4 regions of the Bacillus sp. P4_E1 genome follow, and region 2 is predicted to be linked to each of the others. Evidence: riboswitches for the same ligand, from Rfam matches in the RefSeq annotation. Region 2 holds a riboswitch; each other region holds the start of a gene.
What was found. Region 2 has a riboswitch for S-adenosylmethionine ahead of AC1DS7_RS08835 (Na+/H+ antiporter NhaC family protein). Riboswitches for the same ligand answer to the same signal wherever they lie in the genome.

Region 1 (2,205 bases), on a different contig from region 2:
AAGCAGGACGAGCTCTTCTATCTGACTCATTCTCAGCAACAATTGGAGCTATGTTCGGAACAACACCATCAACAGCTTACATTGAATCATCTGCTGGTGTTGCAGCTGGTGGTCGTACAGGTTTAACAACTGTTACAGTAGCTGTTCTATTTGCATTAGCAGCATTCTTCGGACCGTTAGTGAGCGCTGTTTCTGGCGTTTCAGCTATTACAGCACCATCACTAATTATCGTTGGTAGTCTTATGATGGGCTCAGTTCGCCACATCGATTGGGATACATTCGATGAAGCATTCCCAGCATTTTTAGTAATCTTAAGCATGCCACTTACATCAAGTATCTCAACAGGTATTGCACTTGGATTTATTTCATACCCACTTATGAAAGTGGCAAAAGGACAATTCCGTGCTGTTCACCCACTTGTGTATTTATTCGGGATCTTGTTCGCTTATCAATTAGTTTTCTTACCACATTAAAATCCCTCATAAAGAGGGATTTTTTATTTACAAAAAAACATTTGACAACAGCATACACTTATGGAATAATTCGAAATAGTTGAATATTCGATGTCTTATCAAGAGCAGGTGGAGGGATGAGCCCTACGAAGCCCGGCAACCGACCCATTTATGGGCACGGTGCTAATTCTTACAACACATTGTGTTGAAAGATAAGAGTAATATGATAAGACGTCTTTTCTATATGAAAAGACGTTTTTATTTTCACTCCCTCCTCTCTTTTCTTAATTTAGGAGGGATTTTTTTATGAAAAAATTATGTTCCACCGTACTCATTATTCTCTTACTCGCATTAACAGCTTGCACAAATGAACAAGATGCTATCTCTTCACAAAAGCAACAAACGGTGAAGAAAGAAACTACTACAGCAGCAAATCATTTACAAACAGAAATTCCAAGCCAAGTAAAAAAGCCATTAAAAATCGCATTAATTATGCAAATGTCCATCGGAACTTTTTCCTCTCAATATATTGAGGGTGTCAAAAAACAAGTCGAGCTATTCGGCGGCAGTGTGCAAGTCTACAATTCTGATAATGATTTAGCAAAAATGGCAACAAATCTAGATACTGCTATTAATTCAAAAGTTGATGGTATTTTAATTGATCACGGTCGCTCTGAAGCACTAAAACCCGGAGTAGAAAAAGCATTACAAGCGAATATTCCTGTAGTTGCATTTGATAACGACCTACGCTTACCAGGCGTAACGATTATTGATCAAGATGACTATAGTCTTGCATGGAAATCATTAAAAACGTTAGCGGAAGATTTGAATGGACAAGGGAATATCGCCGTCGTATGGGTTGGCGGATTTGCCCCAATGGAACGTCGCAATATTATCATTGATGCTTTTTATAAACGTTATCCAAATATAAAAGAAGTTGCACGCTTTGGTACCGCTAGTAATAACACACCACTTGATACGCAAACACAAGTAGAGGCTTTACTAAAAAAATATCCGAAAAAAGGTGATTTACAAGCTATTTTCGCTTCGTGGGATGAGTTTGCTAAGGGGGCCGTCAAAGCACTCGAACAAGCTGGTCGTACAGATATAAAAGTATACAGCATTGACTTAAGTAATGAAGATTTACAACTCATGCAAAAAGAAAATTCACCTTGGACTGCTACGGCTGCAACCGATCCAGCTGAAGTCGGTAAAGTTCAAGTGCGTTTCTTATACAAGAAAATCGCTGGTGAACAAACGCCAGATATTTATTCACTAGAACCTTACTTAGTAAAGAAAAATAGTTTGCCACAAGAAAATATAACGATGGATCAATTATCAAAACATATAAACGGTTGGGGAGACTCGAAAGATGCATATTCACCTTGGATGAAAAAATTAGAGAAGGAGAAAAAATGATGACATTCTCTCTTCAAAACATTACACATTCTTATCACATCTCTACCCCTGTACTAGAAAATGTTTCTATTAACATACAAAAAGGAAAAGTTCACGCTTTACTAGGAATGAATGGTGCAGGAAAAAGTACTTTACTAAAAATAGCAACTGGTGAAATTCAACCAGTTGCTGGGAATATAAAAATTGATAATCAGTCTATTTCCTTTACTTCACCACGCGATGCAAAAAAGCATGGTATTTCTTTCGTAACACAAGAAGTGGATCACGGACTTATTCCTGGATTATCTGTATTAGAAAATGTACTAATCGATCATTTAGCAATGCAAAATAAAGT
Region 2 (2,205 bases):
TAAGTTCAACCATACCACCGATTAATATAGCAAGTAGTACTAGCTCCATCATACCGCCCATTCCAGTCGTTACACTTTTAAAGAAACTCTCTAACGTGTAACTTCCATCTATAAGGCCGATAGCACCTGATAATATTGTTCCACCAGTTAACACAATAAGTACATTCCAGCCAAGTAGTGCTGTAATAAGTACTCCTGCATACGGTAAAATCTTTATCCAGTCAAAACTATGGGCTTTAACTTGTGTATCACTTCCTAAAGTAATTATTACTAATAGTACAATTGTAATAATAGCGGCTGGTAATACAATTAAAAAGTTCGTTTTAAACTTATCTTTCATTTCTGTTCCTTGTGAACGAACAGCAGCAATTGTCGTATCTGAAATAAATGATAAATTATCACCAAACATCGCTCCGCCCACAACAGTAGCCATCGCAAGTGCTATTGAGATATCAGTTTGCCCACTAATACCTACAGCAATCGGTGCTAGTGCTGCAATTGTTCCCATTGAAGTTCCCATCGCTAATGAAATAAATGCCCCTATAACAAAAATTCCAGCAACGATAAATCCTGGTGGCAAAATAGATAACGCTAAGTTAACAGTGGAATCAACTCCGCCCATTCCTTTTGCTGTTTCAGAAAACGCCCCTGCAAGTACAAAAATTAATACCATAATCATAATATCAGGGTTTCCTGCACCTTTAGCAAATCGTTCTACTTTCACATTAAAGCTTTCCTTACGATTCATCACTAAAGCAATTCCTACGGCAATTGAAATTGCTACAAGTATCGGCAATTTATAGAAATCACCTGTAATAATTCCAGAACCAATAAATAGCGCCAAAAATATTCCAAGTGGTAATAACGCTAAACCATTTCCTCTCGTTTCTTTCAAAGTATCATCTCTCCCTAGTTTTCAACCTTTTCTAATGAACAACAAAAGACCTCTTCCGATGAGAAGAGGTCTTATACATCTATAAGAAACACTCTTCTCATCTTTCAAGCACATGCTTGCTGGATTTGGCACAGCACTCTGAAATCGAGTCCGCTGCCGAGGCATCGTAGGGCCAGTCCCTCCGCCTCTCTTTATAAGAAGGTTTCATATTTATTTTTTAATAATAATTTCTTTCCTAACTTTACTCGCTTACAAAACAAAAGTCAATTATTTTTTGTATAGATTTTTTTGGTAATTATACAAAAATATGAATAAACCAATCATTTTAACTTTTCGATTTCTTTATCCAATATTGAGATCCAATAAAATTTTCTATTTTTTATCGTCGCGATAATCCATTTTGTTGTATTCCATGCTAACTCATATTCTTCTTTTGTAACATCACCAATTTTATAGGCATCCTCTAACTCGTCTTCATCCAGTACATAGATCTCACCGTTCGGTAACAATACTACATCTAAATATAAATCATCAAAATAAGGTAAACCACGCTCGTCTATTTTATATTCTTTCGTCACGTCGATATAATATTGTACTAATTGTTTTTGATTGTCTAACATAGCTGTAATTGCAAAGTTTTCCCCGTTTATAAAATATTGCATCCATGTATACCCATCACCTGCAATGCAAAGCTGTTTACCATTGTATTCTTTATAACTAGGTTCTCTCACTTTTTTTATGTCCAGTATTCCTAACATTCCATCCTCTACTTGCTTAACCCTATAATCCTTCTCTATTAGTCGCTTCCACGAAGAACCGTCACCATATTTACGTTTCATTACGTCCGCTCCTCTTCTATATATAGAAAAGCCCCCACATATTATGTGAGAGCTTGTTCATATTATAATTAAGCTGCTTGACCCTTTTCAGATATCTCTTTTAAATAGGCTTGTCCTTTTTCAGCGTCATATTGACCTTCCCACTTAGACATAACTACAGCCGCTAAAGAGTTACCTACAACGTTAACTGCTGTACGAGCCATATCAAGAATACGGTCAATACCTGCAATAAACGCTAAACCTTCAGCTGGAATACCTACTGTACCAAGTGTTGCTAATAATACAACGAATGATACGCCCGGTACACCCGCGATACCTTTTGATGTAACCATTAATACAAGTAATAACGTAATTTGTTGTGTAATGGATAATTCAATACCGTACATTTGCGCTAAGAAAATTGCCGCAATTGCTTGATATAAAGTTGATCCATCTAAGTTAAATGAATAACCTGTTGGAATAACGAAAGAT
Region 3 (2,205 bases), on a different contig from region 2:
AGTGCATAGAAAGAATGTCTTGTTCAGGTAGTAAGAAGTTCATAATAGAGAAGATTGATTTTTTCATCTCTCCAGCGTATTCTGTACCACCGATTAGTACGATACGTTTTTCGAATGAAACCATAATGAATGCTTCAGAATTTGTACCGTCAATTGCTGGATCTGCTTTGAAGTTTGGTGCAGAAACAATTGTGAACTCTGATTCGTGAGTTGCTAATTCTTCTTCATTTGGACGAATAAATAATTGATGTACGAACAAATTATGCCATGCATATTCGTTAACAACTTGAATTGGTAGGCGATAGTTGCGATCAGCGCCAGCAAATCCTTTGAAGATGAATAACTCTTCTTTTTCTTTTAAGTATTCTAAAACTTTTATATATAATTTATTAAAATGTTCTTCAGAGATCGGTTGGTTCACGGCTCCCCAAGCAATTTTGTCAGCAACCGATGCTTCCTTCACAATAAATTTATCCTTAGGAGAACGTCCTGTGTATTTTCCTGTTGAAGCAGAAACGGCACCAGTAGAAGTTAATTTCCCTTCGTTTCGCATTAATACTTTTTCCACTAATTGCGGAACACTTAATTGAATCTGTGCATTGCTTCCGTTCAATAATTCATGTAAACCAATTTGGACATTCACAGTACTCATATTTATATACCATCCTTTTCATTTAATGAAATATTTCTCGTAATCCCCATCAATAGTATAACACAATTATATAAATAATGTATACTATTTATTTATTTTTGTTTGTGTGAATGTATCATTTCCCTATTAATATTTCATTCTATGGGTATTGAGAAAAACTTTCAGGAAAATGTGAATATTAATTGACAAATGAATATCATTTCTTTAGTATAGGTTGGGACGGATACTCTCTTATCCCGAGCTGGCGGAGGGACAGGCCCGATGAAGCCCAGCAACCTCATTTGTAGTGGTAAATACAGGTGAATAGGTGCTAAAACCTGTGCGAGGCTAACGGTCTCGAACGATAAGAGCAAAGGGCAAAAAGCAGTATGCAAGTAGCAAATTAAACCTTTCCTCTATGTTAAGTAGGAAAGGTTTTTCTGTATGCTTGTGTGGGAGAATAAATGTATGTCGCAGTTTGTGGCAAATTAAGGATGAGTTCCGTACAATATATACAATTACTGTAGGGAGGTTTACCACATGACAAAAAAACGTCATCTGTTCACATCTGAGTCTGTAACTGAAGGACATCCAGATAAAATTTGTGACCAAATTTCTGATTCAATTTTAGATGCGATCTTAGCAAAGGACGCAAATGCACGTGTAGCTTGTGAAACAACTGTAACAACTGGTTTAGTATTGGTAGCGGGGGAAATTACGACTTCTACTTACGTAGATATTCCAAAAATCGTTCGTGAAACAATTCAAGGCATTGGTTACACACGCGCAAAATACGGATTCGATGCAGAAACTTGTGCAGTTTTAACATCTATCGATGAGCAATCTGCTGACATCGCTATGGGTGTTGACCAAGCACTAGAAGCACGCGAAGGTCAAATGACTGACGCTGAGATTGAGGCAATTGGTGCGGGAGACCAAGGTTTAATGTTTGGCTTCGCATGTAATGAAACACAAGAATTAATGCCACTTCCAATCTCGCTTGCTCACAAATTAGCTCGTCGTTTAACTGAAGTACGTAAAGATGACACATTATCATACTTACGTCCGGATGGAAAAACGCAAGTTACAGTTGAGTATGATGAAAATGGTAAACCTGTACGTGTGGATACAATTGTAATTTCTACACAACATCATCCAGATGTTACGTGGGAAGAAATCGATCGCGATTTAAAAGAGCACGTAATTAAAGCTGTAGTTCCAGCAGAATTAATGGATGGAGAAACGAAATTCTTCATTAACCCAACTGGCCGCTTCGTAATTGGTGGACCACAAGGTGATGCTGGTTTAACAGGACGTAAAATCATCGTTGATACTTACGGTGGATACGCTCGCCATGGCGGTGGTGCATTCTCTGGTAAAGATGCAACGAAAGTTGACCGTTCTGCAGCATATGCAGCTCGTTATGTTGCGAAAAACATCGTAGCAGCTGGTCTTGCTGACAAAGCAGAAGTACAACTTGCATACGCAATTGGCGTAGCACAACCAGTATCAATTTCAGTTGATACATTAGGCACTGGTAAAGTATCTGAAGACGTATTAGTAGAACTAGTTCG
Region 4 (2,205 bases), on a different contig from region 2:
TTAGCAAGCCACTTAGCAACTTCGAGAGCATTTTCACTATGACGCTCCATTCTTAAATGCAATGTTTCCAGGCCAATGTTGCTAATATATGCATTGAATGGGCTCATACAGTTTCCGTAGTCTCTTAATAACTGAACGCGTGCTTTCACAATATACGCTGCTGCTCCAAAATTTTGAACATAGCTTACGCCATGATAACTCGGGTCAGGTTCGACAAGCTCAGGGTATTTTCCATTTATCCAATCGAAGTTCCCTCCATCTATTACAATCCCGCCTAGAGAACTTGCATGGCCATCAATATATTTCGTTGTAGAATGGACAATGATATTTGCCCCATGTTCAAACGCCTGGCATAAATAAGGCGTCGCTAATGTATTATCAACGATAAAAGGTACTTCTAATTCTTTTGCTGCTGCTGAAAGTTCTTTGAAATTCAAAACGTTCATTGCTGGATTTCCTAACGACTCTGCATAAACGAGTTTTGTCTTATCATTAGCAAGTGCCGCAATTTCATCTGCCGTTAAATTAGGATTAAAGAACGTAACATCTATGCCCAGCTTTCGCAAACTCACTCCAAATAAATTAAACGTTCCTCCGTAAACAGTTGAAGAACAAAGCAAATGGTCTCCACTACTGCAAATATTTAAAACCGCAAGCATAATGGCTGCCTGCCCAGAAGCTGTTGCAACAGCCCCTACACCGCCTTCTAAATCTGATAACTTCTGCTCAAATGCAGCTAGAGTAGGATTTCCAATACGCGTATATATATATCCTTCTGCCTCTAAATTAAATAGTGCCGCTAAATCATCTGACGTATCGTATTTATACGTTGTACTTTGATAAAGTGGCAAAACACGCGGTTCACCATTTTTTGGCGTATAGCCACCTTGCACACAAATCGTTCCTTTCCCCCATGATTCTCCCATCTCTCATTCTCCTTTCTTTTATGCAAAATAAAAAACTGCCCCTTCCCTGAAAACAAGAAAGGAGCAGTTTGAAAACACGCTCTAAGGTTCTTTCTTATCTCTCAGGATTATTACCTGCAGGATTTGGCACAATTCCGTTATACGGCTGTTGCCAAGGTTTCATCGGGCCTGTCCCTCCACCTTTTCTTGATAAGACTATGCAATTACCGTTGATTTTATAGCAATAATTTCCTAATGTCAAACAGTTTTTCTGAATGTTCCAAATTAAATGTGAGGAATTTAATATAAACAATAAAAGAAATATATTCCATATTCATTTGAAAAAGACCTTTTAAAAACTCCGATCAATATATAGAATTAAATAAGTGGTTTAACCGCGTTCGTTTCAAATTTTCATGAGATTTCAATATATTGAATAAGCCAAACCCTCAAAAAGATACTATATATATTCAATTCATTTCACACTAGCACATTTAATCCTTTCTACATGAAAACTTACATAACGGAGGTACAACATGACAAATAAAAAGGACATGCACTATATACTCGTCCTATATGGCCTTCTTTTAGGCTCTATAGTAGGAGCCACGGTCTGGTTATTTTTAGTTACAATAAATATCGGAATTCACTTTATTTGGGGATACTTACCTACTATTTTCTCTTCTCCCCCTTATTACACCATTTGTGTAACAATCATCGGTGGTATCCTCGTTGGTTTCACACAAAAATACTTCGGTACATATCCACGTCTTATGCCGGAAGTGATGGTTGAATATAAAAAAACAGGTAGAATTGAATACCGTTTTGTACATAAAGCTACTTTAACTGCGATTATCGTTTTAATATTTGGAGCTAGTTTAGGACCAGAAGCTGCACTTGTTGGAATTATCGGTGGACTTTGTACATGGGTAGGAGATCGCTTTAATTTTGCTTTAAAGGGAATGAATGAACTAACAGAGGTTGGAATTGGTGCTACTTTAAGTGTAATTTTTAATGCACCATTATTCGGTTACTTAGCTCCGAATGAAAATGAGGGTGAACAAATTAACGAATTTTCTAAAGGAAAAAAAGCAATTGTATATTTAGCTACCACTTTTGCCGGTTTTTCCGTTTACTTATTACTTAGTAAACTCGATAATCGTGGATCCTTTATTGTTGATTTCGGGGAAGGGTCTCTTGCTCTTAATGAATGGGTCGCCTTTCTACCACTTGCTAGCATTGGTGCTATAGTTGGTTTCTTTTATTTCAAATTAGAATTCGCATTAGAGAAATTAATCCA

Region 1: it holds a riboswitch for S-adenosylmethionine, as region 2 does, so the genes downstream of both, AC1DS7_RS04495 (sugar ABC transporter substrate-binding protein) here and AC1DS7_RS08835 (Na+/H+ antiporter NhaC family protein) in region 2, are expected to answer to the same signal.
Region 3: it holds a riboswitch for S-adenosylmethionine, as region 2 does, so the genes downstream of both, metK (methionine adenosyltransferase) here and AC1DS7_RS08835 (Na+/H+ antiporter NhaC family protein) in region 2, are expected to answer to the same signal.
Region 4: it holds a riboswitch for S-adenosylmethionine, as region 2 does, so the genes downstream of both, AC1DS7_RS02765 (bifunctional O-acetylhomoserine aminocarboxypropyltransferase/cysteine synthase) here and AC1DS7_RS08835 (Na+/H+ antiporter NhaC family protein) in region 2, are expected to answer to the same signal.

The regions. Positions count from the first base shown of each region.
Region 1 is NZ_JBFUIV010000003.1:25,764-27,968, reverse strand. It holds gene AC1DS7_RS04500 (NCS2 family permease) at 1-473, shown strand, start outside; SAM riboswitch class I at 566-671, shown strand; gene AC1DS7_RS04495 (sugar ABC transporter substrate-binding protein) at 759-1,871, shown strand; gene AC1DS7_RS04490 (sugar ABC transporter ATP-binding protein) at 1,868-2,205, shown strand, end outside.
Region 2 is NZ_JBFUIV010000005.1:74,241-76,445, reverse strand. It holds gene AC1DS7_RS08835 (Na+/H+ antiporter NhaC family protein) at 1-895, opposite strand, end outside; SAM riboswitch class I at 990-1,095, opposite strand; gene AC1DS7_RS08830 (ribonuclease FAU-1 family protein) at 1,216-1,734, opposite strand; gene gltP (glutamate/aspartate:proton symporter GltP) at 1,803-2,205, opposite strand, start outside.
Region 3 is NZ_JBFUIV010000011.1:66,360-68,564, reverse strand. It holds gene pckA (phosphoenolpyruvate carboxykinase (ATP)) at 1-652, opposite strand, end outside; SAM riboswitch class I at 881-1,002, shown strand; gene metK (methionine adenosyltransferase) at 1,172-2,205, shown strand, end outside.
Region 4 is NZ_JBFUIV010000002.1:117,654-119,858, reverse strand. It holds gene AC1DS7_RS02765 (bifunctional O-acetylhomoserine aminocarboxypropyltransferase/cysteine synthase) at 1-926, opposite strand, end outside; SAM riboswitch class I at 1,018-1,122, opposite strand; gene AC1DS7_RS02760 (chloride channel protein) at 1,442-2,205, shown strand, end outside.